DNA from 3 places in the Synechococcus sp. GEYO genome. Region 3 is predicted to be linked to each of the others. Evidence: predicted binding sites of a transcription regulator. Region 3 holds the regulator's gene; each other region holds the start of a gene.
The links. Region 3 encodes NtcA, which controls nitrogen genes in cyanobacteria. Its sites were predicted from a motif close to GTANCNNNNGNTAC; they were not measured.
Positions count from the first base shown of each region.

Region 1: the regulator NtcA is predicted to act here: its motif matches at 2,415-2,428, upstream of urtA (urea ABC transporter substrate-binding protein).
Region 2: the regulator NtcA is predicted to act here: its motif matches at 3,189-3,202, upstream of glnA (type I glutamate--ammonia ligase).

Region 1 covers NZ_UCNL01000007.1:222,111-227,355, forward strand. The annotation lists gene DXY37_RS06140 (branched-chain amino acid ABC transporter permease) at 1-886, opposite strand, end outside; gene urtA (urea ABC transporter substrate-binding protein) at 988-2,292, opposite strand; gene ureG (urease accessory protein UreG) at 2,528-3,130, opposite strand; gene DXY37_RS06155 (urease accessory protein UreF) at 3,130-3,801, opposite strand; gene ureE (urease accessory protein UreE) at 3,798-4,307, opposite strand; gene DXY37_RS06165 (urease accessory protein UreD) at 4,386-5,245, shown strand, end outside.
Region 2 covers NZ_UCNL01000008.1:93,564-98,808, forward strand. The annotation lists gene DXY37_RS07640 (copper-binding protein) at 1-53, opposite strand, end outside; gene DXY37_RS07645 (class I SAM-dependent methyltransferase) at 139-1,194, opposite strand; gene DXY37_RS07650 (hypothetical protein) at 1,345-1,617, shown strand; gene glnA (type I glutamate--ammonia ligase) at 1,707-3,128, opposite strand; gene DXY37_RS07660 (allophycocyanin subunit beta) at 3,343-3,867, shown strand; gene DXY37_RS07665 (alanine--glyoxylate aminotransferase family protein) at 3,979-5,157, shown strand; gene tadA (tRNA adenosine(34) deaminase TadA) at 5,099-5,245, opposite strand, start outside.
Region 3 covers NZ_UCNL01000013.1:36,381-41,625, reverse strand. The annotation lists gene pth (aminoacyl-tRNA hydrolase) at 1-448, shown strand, start outside; gene DXY37_RS12105 (DUF3146 family protein) at 448-705, shown strand; gene DXY37_RS12100 (resolvase) at 683-1,120, opposite strand; gene DXY37_RS12095 (DUF3084 domain-containing protein) at 1,117-2,328, opposite strand; gene ntcA (global nitrogen regulator NtcA) at 2,387-3,121, opposite strand; gene rph (ribonuclease PH) at 3,197-3,922, opposite strand; gene DXY37_RS12080 (cob(I)yrinic acid a,c-diamide adenosyltransferase) at 4,066-4,674, shown strand; gene dcd (dCTP deaminase) at 4,674-5,245, shown strand, end outside.

The sequences.
Region 1 (5,245 bases), on a different contig from region 3:
CCACGATGTAAGACGTCCCGACATTGGGACCAACCGACCCCAGCAGAGACACGGCCACACCAGCCACGCCAGCGAGGCCGGATCCAATACCAAAGGTGAGCACGTCAACGGTGTCGGTGGGAATGCCGAGACAATCACTCATCGATCGGTTCTGAGTGACGGCACGGATGCGCATTCCCCAGACACTGCGATTCAAAAACAAGCTGACGCAGACCACCGCGAGAACAGTCATCACGATGATCACCAATCGAGGGACAGGAAAAGTCAGATCCATCCACTCAAGTCCGCCACGCATCCACTGCGGAGCCGTGACATCCACATTGCGTGCATCCGCTCGAGCTATGCGGTTGATCTGTGAAGCCAGAACTCCTGCAAGACAAACCCCAAAACAGGCAGACACAAGCCAAGATCCAAAACGGATCAAACGCGCACGCTTCGCGTTAAACCACTGAGCGGGAAGCACCAATGGCAAACCAAATCCGCTCACCAGAGCGAGGACCAATCCGGCGGCATAAGCCATCGGCACACTGCGCACAAACTGCTGCAAAATCAAACTGACTCCCCAGGTGGCCAGCAATGTTTCCAGAGGGCTGCCGTAAAGACGACGAATGACGGTTCGCTCTAAAAGAATGCCGACGACACCACTGACGACAAAGGCGAGAGGGATCGCAACCAACACATAGACGTTGTAGTAGGGCTGCATTGCAGGCAGCTTGAAAATGAGCTGCACCACATAGGTCGTATAGGCCCCGAGCATGATCAACTCTCCATGGGCGAGATTGATCACGCCCATCAGGCCAAACACAATCGCCAATCCAAGTGCTGCCATCAGCAGGACCGAACCGATGGCGACACCATTGAACAGGCTTTCAAAAAGCAGTTGCACGGAAGTCGGGACTGAAACAGTCGGTGGAACAACAAAAGGAGGAGTCCCATGAGGAACTCCTCCGAAGACCAATCAGCAATCAGTCGAGGTATGAAGCTGAATCAGAGCTTGTACTTACCACCCTTAGAAGAATCGGTGTGGTCACAGGCATAGCCACTGGAATCAGGGTGGATCTGATTCCACGCCTGTGGTGACACAGGGCCATTGGTCTCTTCAAGGATCGCGAACTGGCCATCTTTGGTGATTTGACCAATCCGAACCGTCTGAGAAAGGTGATGGTTTGGCATCACCTTCACAGGACCCTGAGGTGCATCGAACTCGATACCAATCAGTGCTTTGCGCACTTTGTCGTCGTCAAAGCTATTGGCTTTTTCGACAGCAGCTTTCCAGAGATACACCATGTTGTATGCCGACTCTTGCGGGTCAGCAACCATGCGATCAGCGCCGTACTTGGCCTTGAAGTCCGCAGCAAACTTCTTGGAAGCAGGGGTATCAATCGACATCATGTAGTTCCATGCGCCGTAGTGACCCTCAAGAAATTCAGGTCCAATCGTGCTGATTTCTTCTTCAGCGATGGAATAACTCATCACGTAATAACCATTGGCCGGCGTGATTCCAGCGTCTTGAATCTGCTTGAAGAAAGCGACATTCTGGTCGCCATTAAGGGTGTTGATGATGACACCACCATCAGGCAGAGCTTTTTTGATCTTGGCAATGATTGGAGCCACCTCTGTATTCCCTAGAGGCAGATAGTCCTCGCCGACAACCTTGCCACCAAGCTGCTCAACCTGAGCCTTGGTGATCGTGTTGGACGTACGGGGGAACACATAGTCCGATCCGACCAGGAAAAAGTCCTTGCCTGCAGCAGGCGACTTCTCATACATGAATTTGGTGGCCGGCTCCGATTGTTGATTCGGGGTTGCGCCGGTGTAGAAGATGTTGCTTGAACACTCCTGGCCTTCGTACTGAATCGGGTAATAGAGGAAGGCATTCTTCGACTCATAGACCGGCAGCATTTCCTTCCGGCTGGCTGAAGTCCAGCCACCAAAAACAACTGGCACCTTGTCTTGGTCGATCAGCTTCTTCGACTTCTCAGCGAAGGTCGGCCATGTGGAAGCACCATCTTCGACGATGGTTTCAATGGTGTATTGCTTGCCATCAACCTCAACGCCACCTGCGGCGTTGATTTCTGCAATGGCCATCTTCTCAGTATCAACGAGGGTCTTCTCCGAGATGGCCATGGTGCCTGTCAGAGAATGAAGAATGCCAACAGTGACTGTGCAATTGCCTTCGTCATCACAGGTGGCGTTGGTGGCCTGACCGCCACCTGCACATGCTGTGACGCCGAGGCCTAGAGAGGCAGCAGCCAAGCCAGAAAACAACCGCTTGGACAAAGAATTACTCATGAAATCCTCAATTCAGGATGCTCGCCGAATGGCGGAAGTGACTGAGTAAGACTGATTCAAAATCAGTTTTGTATTAACGAGAACATAATGACATTAAGGCTCTTAAACAGTGTCTAAGTAAAGTAACTATTGCGACAAATGTGCATCAAGCAAGTGATGGGCTCGCAGCTACATACGTCGAACATTAGTTTTGTATCAAAGACAGCAAAAGTAATAACAATTTTTGAATACGTTTTTAATTCGGTAACTGTTGCATCAGAAATTCAACAACAAAATCCAAACCTTCTCCGCTTTGGAGATTGGTGAAGCACCAGGGACGGCCTGCACGCATCCGTTGAGCATCACGCTCCATCACCCCCAAGTCGGCTCCAACAAAGGGTGCCAAGTCAATCTTGTTGATCACGAGCAAATCTGAACGGGTGATGCCTGGGCCGCCCTTGCGCGGGATCTTGTCACCAGCAGCCACATCGATCACGTAGATGCACAAGTCCACCAGCTCAGGACTGAAGCTGGCGGCCAAATTGTCGCCGCCACTTTCCACCAACACCACATCCAAGTCGGGGAACTGGGCTTCCAGCTCAGAAACCGCAGACCGATTGATCGAGCAATCCTCGCGAATCGCCGTATGAGGGCATCCTCCAGTTTCGACTCCACGGATCCGCTCAGGCTCCAAGGCCCCTGCCTGGGTCAGAAACTGAGCATCCTCCTGGGTATAGATGTCATTGGTGACCACAGCCAGTTGCAACTGATCGCGCAGCACCCTGCAAAGAGCCTCCACCAATGCGGTTTTTCCCGAGCCCACCGGTCCGGCCACACCTAAACGAAGCTTGCTAGCCATCAACTTCGAAACAAGCGGGAATACAACTCAGCATGGGCCAGCTGCGCCATCGAGACGCCAACACCACTGTTCCAAAGCTCATGGGGGTGAACACCAGACAACTGTTCAGCCACATTCACGAGCTGAGGGAGCAGGCGTTGCTGCAGAACCTGGGCTCTTGTTGGCCCCAATGGCACTAAACGCACAGCAGCACTGAGTTGATTGGCAACCCAGCTGTAGAGATAGCCCTCAACCATCTCCCGCTCAGCGACTTGCAGAGCAACAGATGCCCAAGCCCAGGCAGCAGGCCAAGCCAGAGGAAGCGCTTCTGGCAGAGGGTGACCCATCTCTGCGAGCAGCTCAAGCAGAGAGCCACCCATCTGACGCTGTTGGGCACGCAGCTCAGCAGCTTCGCGCGTCGCCAATAGCCAGCCATCCAGATCAACCACTCGGGTTCGCGCACTGGCATCAGCGCTGACCTGCCAATGCCTGAGATCAGCTGCCAACTCCGGGAGCGCTGCAGCTTCGAGGCGCAAGGCACCCCGCTGAAGCTCTGCAGCGAGCCACAGCTCAATCCCATGCTCATCCCTGAGACCACCGGACTGAATCAACACTTCCAGTCCCTCGGAATAACTGAATGCACCCACGGGCAGCGCCGGACTGACCATCTGCAACAAGGCGAGCGATGTCATGCAGAAGCGAGCCCATGAGAATGCGAATGAACACCGCCATAAGCACCACCGTCGGGAACAAACGGCCGTTCACAGGCGCTCACCTGAAGTCCACGACTCGTCAACATCACGGCCAGCACCGAATCCTCAAGCAGCAGAAGCTCCTGTTCATGGAGCTCAAGCGGAACATGACGGTTGCCAAGGTGATAGGCAGCCTGCAGGAGTTCAAGCGTAGAAGCCGCGCGAACCCGTAAAAGCCGTTCTGGTGCTGCAATCACTTCCACCTGCAAACTGCGCAATTGATCCAGAAGCAGATCACCAGGCTGGAGAGCACCATCACGAGGCAACTGCAGCAACAACTCCCTGCCGCAGTGGGTGCGACGGCGGCCACGCAAAACCGTGCGTTCGTCTGCGGTGAGCGGCAGTTGCAAACGACCCACCGCCTCGGCGTTGGTCCATCCTCCAACAGACAAGCGGTGCTCCAGCACGATCACAGGTTCAACCACCACCCTTCCCTGTCTGGCCATGAGCCTGCCCACGAACCAAGCCCTCTTTTCGTGTGCATTGCTACAGAGTGATCGCTGGGGGGCATCGAGCTTGGTGTGATGCAACGCCTCGATCCCTGGCAAGGACACTGCCGGCTGCAGTTTTTCCAGCAAGGTGAACGCACCATTCACCAGGGCGGCTGCAGTGCTCCCTTCAAACTGCTGCGCTCAGAAGACGGCGCTGACGGCCGCCGTGAAATCCCACTGCTGCACACTGCTGGCGGGTTGGTGGGCGGCGACCAGCTCAACATCGACATTGCTCTTGAGACCAACAGCCACAGCCTGATCACCAGCGTCGCCGCTCAAAAGGTCTATGGCTCCGTCGGTCGCAGCCGCCTGACTCCGCAGGGATCCTGGGCACGCCAACACGTGAATTGCCAACTCGGCAGTCACAGCGATTTGGAATGGTTGCCCCAGGAACTCGTGGTCTACGCCAACGCTCTCTATGAACAGCAACTCAGCGTGCGTCTACCGACAGACGCCTCGTTCCTGGGAGCAGAGATTGTTCGACTGGGCCGAACCGCCGCTGGCGAAACACTGCAGCAAGGCCGCTGGCGTTCGTCGTTGAGCATCCAACGGGTGAGCGCAAACCAATCGGAGCCGCAGTCCTGGGAACTGGTGGACAGGCTCGAACTGGGGAACTCAAGCCTCAATGATCTGCATGGCCTGCACCAACAACCGGTGTTCGGAACTCTGGTCTGGGCGGCTCCCATGCCCCTGTATGCCCACATCCTTAAAAACTTGATTGCTGCTGCGCGTGAGGATCGCGAGGGGCTTGAAGGAACGATGCGATGCGGAGGCCTCCAGCAGGGATTCATCGCCCGCTATGCAGGTCCATCCAGCAGAGATGCGCGTTTCTGGTTCAGCCGCATCTGGAGACGGACCCGTTTGTTGAGAAACCTGAACGAGCCAAAGATTCC
Region 2 (5,245 bases), on a different contig from region 3:
ACGATCTGAAAGGTCCATCCCCGCAACCAGCGGATCCGAAAAGGATTCGACATGGACGGAGTCCCTGAGTCCTTGCACCATATGGGGTTGCTGTGGCCCTGCAAGCGTCTATGTCAGGGAATCACTGTGTTGAGATGATTAATTCTTCGTGGCTGTCCACACCCTGGTCATGAAATGAGATTCGGCTTGCACATCACTGAAGCCAGCATCTTTGAGGCGCTGGTCAATGTCATCACTGATGAAATTGCGGTAATAGGGCTCGTGAAAAACGCGTCTGAAATTGTCCATGGCAATGTCGAACTGTGGCGAATCCTTCAATTGCACTGAATCAGCCAAAACCAGAACTCCGCCAGCCTCAAGCAGGCGGTAACAGTCCTGAAGCACTGCCTGCCGGGCATCGGCTGGCAGTTCGTGAAACAGGAACACGCAGGTGATGGCTTGGAAACCAGCGTCATCGAAGGGCATACGCTCTGCGTTTCCCTGAACCAGCTGCACCAGTGGTTTGTTGGATTGGTTCAACCAGCGATTGGCCTGGCGCAGATAGGCCTCTGAAAGGTCCACTCCCACAAGAGTGGCGTGCGGCAGCGCAGCACGAATCTGATGCAATGTTCTGCCCGTGCCGGTCGCGACATCAAGGATGCGCAGACTTCCCGGTGCACGATCTGCAAATCGCTTCAACCCTTGTCGCAGTGAAGGGAGGATCCGGCGCCGCATGGCATCAGCGGCTCCATTGAACAGGATGTCGACCTGAAGGTCGTACAGCTCGGCGGAGTGATCGCTGAGGTAACCATCGGTTTGATGGTGAAAATTCTGGAGGTAATAGTCGGGATAGAGATCGCGATTGGCCAGATCAGGAATGTCCTTGACGTCTCTGGCACGCCTTCTGGCCCAGTTGGAAGGCAGGTCCAGCCACACGCGTGGATAGCGTTCGGCCCATTCCAACCAAGGGATATCAAAAAGTAGGGACTGGGGGTAAACCCCGGACTCAGAATCCTGCCAGTCACGCTGATGCAGCTCATCCAGCGATTCACGCAGCGCGTCCATCATTTCGCTGGGAACAGGTTCCGTTTTGGGCACCACATCAGGCGCCACCACTTCCATCACTTTGGTGCTCAGTTCCTTGTGGACCAGGCCAGCAAGGCTGCGGCCCTGTTGCATGGTCCGGTAAGCGATTTCAGTGAAGCTGGGCGCCATGAAAAGGATTGAGATCCAAGCCGCCTCATTTCAATGGATTGCGAACGCCGTTGTGGGTTTTTGCCGCAGTGATCACGAAAGTTATGTGAAGCCCCTGTAAAAATGGTAGCCGTTGCTACAGAATTGACTGAGGTACTTCAGGAGCTCTCGATGGCCGTTGAGATCACCACCGCCGGGACCATGGCGATGTATTCGGGCAATGTGCTGGAGCGCCGGCAGCGTGCGGCCGCAGAATTCCTGGCCTGGGCGGAGCACCATGCCCATGACGTGCTGAGGCAGCAAGCAGCCCATGCTCAAGTTGAAGGCCATCCTGATCGGCTTGATCAACGCAGCGCTCTAGCTCAGCAACAGGTGTGTGCTCGCCGCCGTCTGCATGCCAAGCAACTGCATGACAGCGCCATGGCTCAGTTAAGGCACGCCTGAAGTGACCTGTCGCTAAGTGCTCACGATGGCCACAAAAAAAGGAGCCGTAGCTCCTTTTTGAACAACAGAAGCTGTCGATAAATGACCAATTAAGCGTCGTAGTACATCACGAATTCGTGTGGGTGCGGGCGCTGGCGCAGCTGCTGAACCTCTTCATATTTCAGGTCGATCCAGTTGTCGATGAAATCCTTGGTGAACACTCCACCTTCCAGCAGGTAGTGGTGGTCTGCGTTCAGAGCTTCGAGCGCCCCATTCAGGGATGCAGGCACAGTGGCAATCTTCTTCAGTTCATCAGCGGCGAGTTCGAACAGGTCAACGTCCACGCCGTCTCCGGGGTCGATCTGATTCTTGATGCCGTCGATGCCGGCCATCATCATCGCGCTGAAGGCGAGGTAGGGATTGGCCAGAGCGTCGCCGGAGCGGAACTCAAGTCGCTTGGCTTTCGGGCTGGGGCCGGTGAGAGGAATGCGAACGGCCGCGGAGCGGTTGCCTTCCGAATACACCAGGTTGACTGGAGCTTCAAAGCCAGGAACCAGTCGCTTGTAGCTGTTGGTAGTGGGGTTGGTGAAGGCGAGGAATGAGGGAGCGTGCTTGAGGATCCCGCCGATGTACCAGCGTGCAGTCTGCGAAAGGTTTGCGTAGGTCCCTTCCCCGAAGAACAGCGGTTGTCCTCCTTTCCAGAGGCTTTGGTGCACGTGCATGCCTGAGCCGTTGTCGTTGAAGACTGGCTTGGGCATGAAAGTGGCCGTTTTTCCGTACTTCTTGGCGACATTGCGCACGATGTACTTGTACGTCATCACGTTGTCGGCCGCCTGAATCAGCTCGGCGAACTTCATGCCAAGTTCGTGCTGACCAGCTCCGGCCACTTCATGGTGGTGCTTTTCGATGGGAATGCCCAGCTGAGCCATCATCAGCAGCATTTCCGAGCGGATGTCTTGGGCGGTGTCGTTCGGAGCAACGGGGAAATATCCCTCCTTCTCCTGGATCTTGTAAGCGAGGTTTCCGCCTTCTTCGACCCGCCCTGTGTTCCAGCCGGCCTCGATGGTGTCAACGCTGTAGAAGGATCCGCCTTCAGCGGAGTTGTAACGCACGTCGTCGAAAAGGAAAAACTCCGGTTCTGGACCGAAGAACGCTGTGTCAGCAAGACCCGTGCTGGCCAGGTAAGCGAGTGCTTTCTGGGCAAGTGCTCTGGGACAGCGCTCGTAGGCTTCTCCTGTGCGCGGATCCTGAATCGAGCAGATCATGCTCAGGGTTTTATGCCTGTAAAAGGGATCGATCCAGGCGGTTGCAGGATCGGGCACCATGGCCATGTCGGAGGCGTTGATCGCTTTCCAGCCTCGGATCGATGATCCATCGAAGGCCAGGCCTTCCGTGAACGATTCAGGTTCGATCAGGTCCTGACAGACGGTGAGGTGCTGCCACTTGCCGTGCAGGTCCGTGAACTTGAGGTCGATCAGTTCGATGCCTTCATCCTTGATCTGACGAAGCACGTCCTGGGCAGTTTTGGCCATGGCGGGGAATCGAGCCCATACAAGTCGCACCGACCGTAGATATCGATCCGCAGCTGTTTTGTATCAACGGGCACCTTTTTGCCTTCCTTCTCAGTTGGTGGCTTCAGAGAGCCACTTAGTAACCGTTTCTGTCAGATTGCTTTGATCGCCTTTGCTGAAGAAGGTTTCATCGCTTTGTCGGTGTTACCTTCCAACCAACGTGGACAGGGCTTGCATGCGCGATGCCATCACCGGGCTGATCGGGCAGTACGACCAGCTGGGTCGCTATCTCGATCGTTCTGCGATCGATCGCATCGAGAGCTACTTCGATGAAGCCGAAGTGCGTGTTTTGGCCGTTGAAATCATCAACCGTGAAGCTTCCGAGCTGGTGCGTGAAGCCAGTCAAAGACTCTTCCAGGCGGATCCGGAACTGTTACTTCCTGGCGGGAATGCCTACACAACTCGTCGTCTCGCTGCCTGCCTGAGGGATATGGATTATTTCCTCCGTTACGCCAGCTACTCCTTAATCGCTGGCGACAGCACGATTCTCAACGAGCGCGTCCTGAACGGTCTCGACGACACCTACAAGAGTCTTGGTGTTCCAACCGGACCAACTGTCAGGAGCATGGTGCTTCTGGCTGATGTCCTGTGTGAACGCCTTCTGAATGATGGTGTTCCTCAGGATCGTTGCGGCCTTGTGCGTCAGCCGTTTGAGCACATGGCCTCCGGTCTTGCGGCCAGCGACGTACGTCAGCGCTGATCGAAAGTCTCCGAATCATTTCAAGCGGCGTCGGAGTATCTGTTTGTGGCCAATTTCTCACCGATTGATGCGTAGGCTTCTCGCCATTGATTTCCGGTTCCGGCTTCGCCGATGACACACCCTCATCCTTCGGTTGACTCGTGCCATCGATCCTCCATCGGCCCGATTGACACACCCGACCGTTTGTTGCTGGGTCCCGGACCCTCCAATGCCCATCCCACAGTTCTTCAAGCGCTTTCTCGCACGCCAATCGGTCACCTCGATCCGCTTTACGTGGAGCTGATGGGAGAGGTGCAGGAGCTCTTGCGGTACGCCTGGCAGACCGATAACCGTTTAACCCTGCCGATGAGCGGTACTGGTAGTTCAGCCATGGAAGCCACGCTGGCTAACACCATCGAACCCGGGGATACGGTTCTGGTGGCTGTGAAGGGATACTTCGGGAATCGCCTGTTGGACATGGCCGGTCGTTACCGCGCCAACGTTCAGGTGATTGAGAAGCCCTGGGGTGAGGCATTCAGTCTTGAAGAGATCGAAGCGGGGATCAAGAAGTACAAGCCTGCAATCTTGGCGATGGTCCATGCCGAAACGTCCACCGGCATTTGTCAGCCGATGGAAGGAATCGGTGATCTGTGCCGAGAGCACGATTGCTTGCTCCTGCTCGACACGGTGACCTCCCTCGGTGGCGTTCCGCTTTACCTGGATGCTTGGAAGGTTGATCTGGCCTACAGCTGCAGCCAGAAAGGTCTCAGCTGCCCTCCAGGCCTCGGTCCCTTCACGATGGGTCCGCGTGCAGAGGCCAAGCTGGCTGCACGTCAAGACAAAGTCCCCAACTGGTACCTGGATGTTTCTCTGTTGAACCAGTACTGGGGGAGCGACCGCGTGTACCACCACACCGCCCCCGTCAACATGAACTTCGGCATGCGTGAAGCGCTTCGTCTTCTGGCCGAAGAAGGACTGGACAACGCCTGGGCCCGTCACCGCCGCAACGCGCAAGCCCTCTGGACTGGCCTTGAATCACTCGGTCTGGAAATGCATGTGCCTGAAGAGCTGCGATTGCCGACGCTCACCACGGTTCGCATTCCCGAGGATGTGGACGGCAAAGCTTTCTCTTCTCACCTTCTCAACAGCCACGGCATCGAAGTCGGTGGTGGACTCGGTGTGCTTGCCGGCAAGATCTGGCGGATCGGTCTGATGGGCTACAACTCCACTCCTGAAAATGTGGATCGTCTGCTCAATCTGTTCGAAACCGAACTGCCTCGGTTCCGCCAGAACGCTTCCGTCGCTGCCTGAACCAGCGCCCCAGCAAAGCGGATGCTTCAGGTTCCATCACGCCCCCAATCACCTGCATGTGATGGTGCGCACTGGGATGTTTGGAGAG
Region 3 (5,245 bases):
ACTCAGGCTGCTGATGCCACAGACCTACATGAATGACAGTGGTCGTTCGATCCGTGCAGCGCTGGATTGGTTTGATCTTGGGATTCATCAGCTGATCGTGCTCGTCGATGACATGGACTTGCCGCTCGGACGGTTGCGCCTGCGTGCGCGAGGTGGTGCCGGTGGACATAACGGCTTGAAAAGCACCATTCAGCATCTCGGCACCCAGGAGTTCGCTCGCCTTCGCATCGGCATTGGTGCTCCTGGTCGCAATCCTGAGGAACGGCGTGCCCGCACGGTGTCCCATGTGCTTGGTCAGTTCAACCGGTCTGAGGAACCTCTGCTCCAAGACGTACTGAGGGAAGTGTTGTCCGGCCTCGATCACATTCAGCGACAAGGCATGGATCGGGCTGGGAACGCCATCAATGCTGTGAATCTGGTGCCTGATCTTGATGGCGATCCGGCCTGATGGCACGCCTGCCTGTCACGACGGCTCATCTTCGGGTGCACCACCACAGCTTCCGAGACAAGTGTCTGCAAGGAGAGGTTCAGGCGGGTGGCTTCACCTGGACCTTCCACTGGTTGTTTGATCGGGGGGAGTTGAGTGTGGAGCCCTCCCTGGGCAGAGCCTTGATCCACGACGCCTTGCTTCGCTTTCTTGTGAAATCCGACTACAGGTTGGAAGCCGGTGGTGACTACAGCTTCACTGTGCGGGCCCGTTTCTGAGTGGGGCGGGACCAGGCCAAAGGATCTTGCGGCCGAGCTCCGATTCAAGAATCACCAGGGCTGCAACGGCATCCAGTTCGCTGGGGGGCAGCAGCAGGCCTCGGGGCATCAATCGCCGCCATCCTGTTGGGGGCCATAGCTGCCAGTAGCGCTTGCGTGCCTGAAGTGTGGTGCCGCGCTCATCCACCACTCTGACGGGAAGATCTTCAGGAAGCTGGTGTCTCAAGCTGTTGCTGGCTGTGCCATTCCCCAGCATCAAGCATTCAATCGGTGCGTCCTGCCTCCAGCACTGGAGGGTGTCCAGCACCGATTCGGTTGCCACAACGTGCCCTTCGATAACGCAGTCTCTGGTGCAATCGACAAGGACCAGGCCGCACTTGTTGCGCCCTGGGTCAACCGAGACGATCCGGTTCATGGACTCTCTTCCTCAAGCGTGGATGTTGGGCGCAGTGGGCGGCTTGGACGCAGCTCGATGGCAATGGGATCAGCGGTTTCACTACGCCGCACCGCAATTGCCTCGAGATCAACCCGTCCACCGCTGCGCTTGGTCAGCTCCCGAGCGAGCCTGTTGACGGCGTTGGTATCAAATTGAAGGCCTTGACTCAGGGACCCTCTTCGTCGCACCTCCGACAGAGTCGACGCCAGCAGAAGGTTGATGAGGTTTCGCACCGCTTCTGGATTCGTGTCCTGGCTGGCAAGAGTGGTTTTGGCCAGAACTTCTCCCTCAATGGTGATGGCCACATTGGGACGTACATCCGGGAAGGCGTACACCACGCTCTCACCGCGCAACACATTGGCCGCTGAGCGCAGTAGCACCACCCAGGTGCCAGGCTTTCGGATGGCTTGTTCCAGCCTTTCAATGTCCTGGCGGGGTACGAGGATGATCTGACGATCAGGAGCCTGTTCGGGCAGAACCTTCTGAAAAGCCTGCAGATTGGCTTCCCGCAGCACCTGGTCAATCACTTGCCGGGCTTGATCAGGACGATCCAGCTTGAGCGTGACAGTGGCCAGCGGCTGGCCACTGCTGATGGCCACATCTCCACGTCGCAGCGCTATCAGGTTCTTCTCCAATTGCTGGAGCTCCGCTTCGCCTGAGCTGATGCGTTGACGCACTGCTCGAAGTTCATCATCCGTGCGTTGGATTTCCGCATCGCGGTTGCGCACGTCCTGGCTGAGTCTCTGCCGTTCTGCCTCAAGTCGGCGTGTCTGCTCCTGAAGGGGTTGAAGTGTGCTGCGCAGCTCCCCGGCTCGTGCCTGCGCATCCGCCAGGATCTTTCTGGCTTTGATTTCATCGGCCCGAGCCTCTTCGAGTTGCTGCCGTGCCTTGCGCTGAGCCTTGCGGCTTCCCTTCAGGTCTGAGCGGCTGCTGCGCAGGCGGGCTTCGAGGTCATTGAGTTCAAACAGACCAACGCGCAGCTGGCGGCTCACCAGCAGCATCAGCCCAAGCGACAAGGCACTAATCAGGCTCCCCGTGAGCACAGTGATCACCACCGCGGTTTGACGTGGGCGAAGACCGAAAAGGCTCAGCCGGGCTTTGCCGACCCTCGAACCCAGTCGGTCACCAAGAGTGGAGAGCACGCCCCCGAGGATCAGCAGGGAAAGCAGCAGCAGCCAGCCGGTCACGATGCGTCAAACATGCGGCAGGCCGCTGAGGTGCTGCCCATCTTCACCTGTCGCGGGGTTAACTGAAACGTTTGGCTAGTGCAATCGGATCCAGAACAGTGATCTTCTTGCGGTCAATTTCGACCAGCCCTGAATTGCGTAGATCGCCAAGTAGACGCGTGATCGTGACACGCGTGGATCCGATCGCTTCAGCGATGGCCTGATGAGACAAACGCAGGTCAATGGTGATGCCCTGGGGGCCAGGCATCCCGAAGTCTCTGCAGAGGACAAGCAGAAAACTCACCAACCGGGAGGACATGTCCCGGTGCGTGAGGGTTTCAATCATCGTCTCGGTCTGCAGAATTCGGCTGGAGAGACCCTGAAGTAAAAGCAATCCCACGCTGGTGTTCGCTTCGATCGCCTGGCGTACAGAGCTCGCTGGGGCTGTCACCATTTCCACTCTGGTGAAGGCCACGGAGTGATAAAACCGATCGGAGCGATGTCCGGTGAGCAGTGAGAGAACGCCAAACAGGCTGTTTTCTCTCAGCAGGGCAACGGTGATCTCTTCACCCGACTCATAAACCCTCGATAAACGCACAGCTCCTCGTCGGATCAGATAGACGCGCTCGGCCGGGTCTCCTGGGAAAAAGATGGTCTTGTTCCGTTCCACCATTTCGGTGCTGGCACCTTCCAGATCACGGATCACTTCCAGCAGGGTGCGGCTGGCAGGGTTGGGCGCATTGGTCAGGCTTGTTTCTGCAGAACGCCCAGGCTGGGGAGCAGTCCGACTAAAGCCGCGCATTACTTCGGCCATGACCAACGCATCAATGCGGGGAAGTTAAGGAGCGATGCGCGGTCACCCTGTAGCAACGAACACGGTTCTCCTGGCTCAGTCTTCATGGAGCGCATCCAGCTGTGCAGCCATGAGCTGCGTCAACCCTGGTTCGGCAAGGTCCAGAAGGCTGTTGAGCTGCTGGCGACTGAATGGTGCACCTTCGGCAGTGCCCTGCAACTCCAATAGGTCGCCGGAGTTGTTCATCACCACATTGAGATCCACATCTGCCCGACTGTCTTCGCTGTAGTCCAAGTCCAGCAGAGCATGCCCCTCGATCAGTCCCACAGAGACAGCCGCCACCTGGTTGATGACCGGATGAGTGCTGATGCGACCTTGTGCAACCAACCGCTCGCAGGCCTTTTGCAGGGCGAGCCATGCCCCCGTAATCGCTGCAGTCCGTGTTCCCGCATCCGCCTGAATCACATCGCAGTCGATCAGCAGGGTGTTCTCACCCAACGCCTTCATGTCGATTGCCGCGCGAAGACTGCGGCCGATCAGGCGCTGGATCTCCTGGGTACGTCCTGACAGTTTCATCAGTTCCCTGCGCTGGCGATCAGGGGTGGATCCCGGCAGCAGGCGATATTCAGCGCTGAGCCATCCCAGGCCCTGATCCCGTCGCCAGCGCGGGACGCCTTCTTCATGGCAGACGCTGCAGAGCACGGTGGTGCGTCCGGTGTGCACTATCACAGAGCTCAGAGCGAAGCCCATGGGATCCCAGTCGATCGAGAAGGACCTGAGGTCGGCGGGTTGGCGGCCATCGTTGCGCTGGGTCTCGTTCATGGGGAACCGGATCGGGATCTTGAGCCTGCCAGTTGGCGTAGAGACACCAGGGATGGTGTCAAAGGGATTGTGATTTGCGCTTTCGCCGCTAGATTCAAATTCCGCTGGGTCGATTCGATTCCAGTCACATGGAAGCGACCGAGATGACCGCCAGCCTGAGCCCAAGCCATCGACCCCGCCAGCAGAGCGGTGCCGATCATCGGGTTCTGAACCGTGCGGGTTTGCATCCTCTGCCATCGCTCCAGCCACAGCAGCCCCTGCATCTGGTGGCTCCAGAAGGGCAGTTGCATGTGCATACCGCCCCTTATCGAGGAAGTTTCGGGACAGTTTTGAGTCAAGCCTTGCGTTCTGCTGGGCTTGGTAGTCGTGTTGCAGTGATGCAGTTCCTCAAAGGTGGTGTGGCTCAGGGCCCTAATGCGGCGATCACTCTTTGCGATCGCATGGTCTGGATGAGACCTGCTGTGATGGGATGTCTTTCGGATCAGGCCAGCTCAGCAGACCCCACAACTGTGGATGCTGTCCAAGCGGTCTGGCAGATCTGTCGTCGCCACCTGGCTAGCGGCGATCTTGATCAGTTGGTTTTGGATGAACTTGGCTTGGCCATAGATCTCGGCTACCTCAACGAATCTGAGGTTCGTGAAGGCCTGGATGCACGTCCTGGTTCCATGGATGTGATCATCACAGGACCGTCGATTCCGGACTCTCTCATGGGATTAGCCGACCAAGTGACGGAACTGCGCAAAGGTTTCTGATGCTCAAAAATGACCGTTGGATCACTGAACAGGCTGCCGCTGGCATGCTCGAACCCTTCCAGAAAGGGTTGATTCGCCATCTCGACCCTGAGCAGAAGCTGGCACCTGTGCTCAGCTTCGGATGTTCCTCATATGGCTACGACCTGCGGTTGTCGCCTCAGGAATTTCTGATCTTCAAGCATGTTCCTGGAACTGTGATGAACCCCAAGCGGTTCAATCCTGGAAACCTTGAACCAACCGAGCTTCACCATGATGACGATGGTGACTATTTCATCCTTCCCGCTCATTCCTACGGCCTGGGAGTGGCTCTTGAAAAGATGAAAGTTCCGCCGAACATCACCGTGATCTGCCTTGGTAAGAGCACCTATGCGCGGCTAGGCATCATTGTGAACACCACACCGGCTGAAGCCAGCTGGGAAGGGCATCTCACGCTTGAATTCAGTAACAGTTCAGGAGCTGACTGCCGCATCTATGCCAATGAAGGCATCTGCCAGCTGTTGTTCTTTGAAGGCGATCCCTGCGACACCACTTACAGCGATCGGCAGGGTAAATACCAGCATCAACCCGAGCG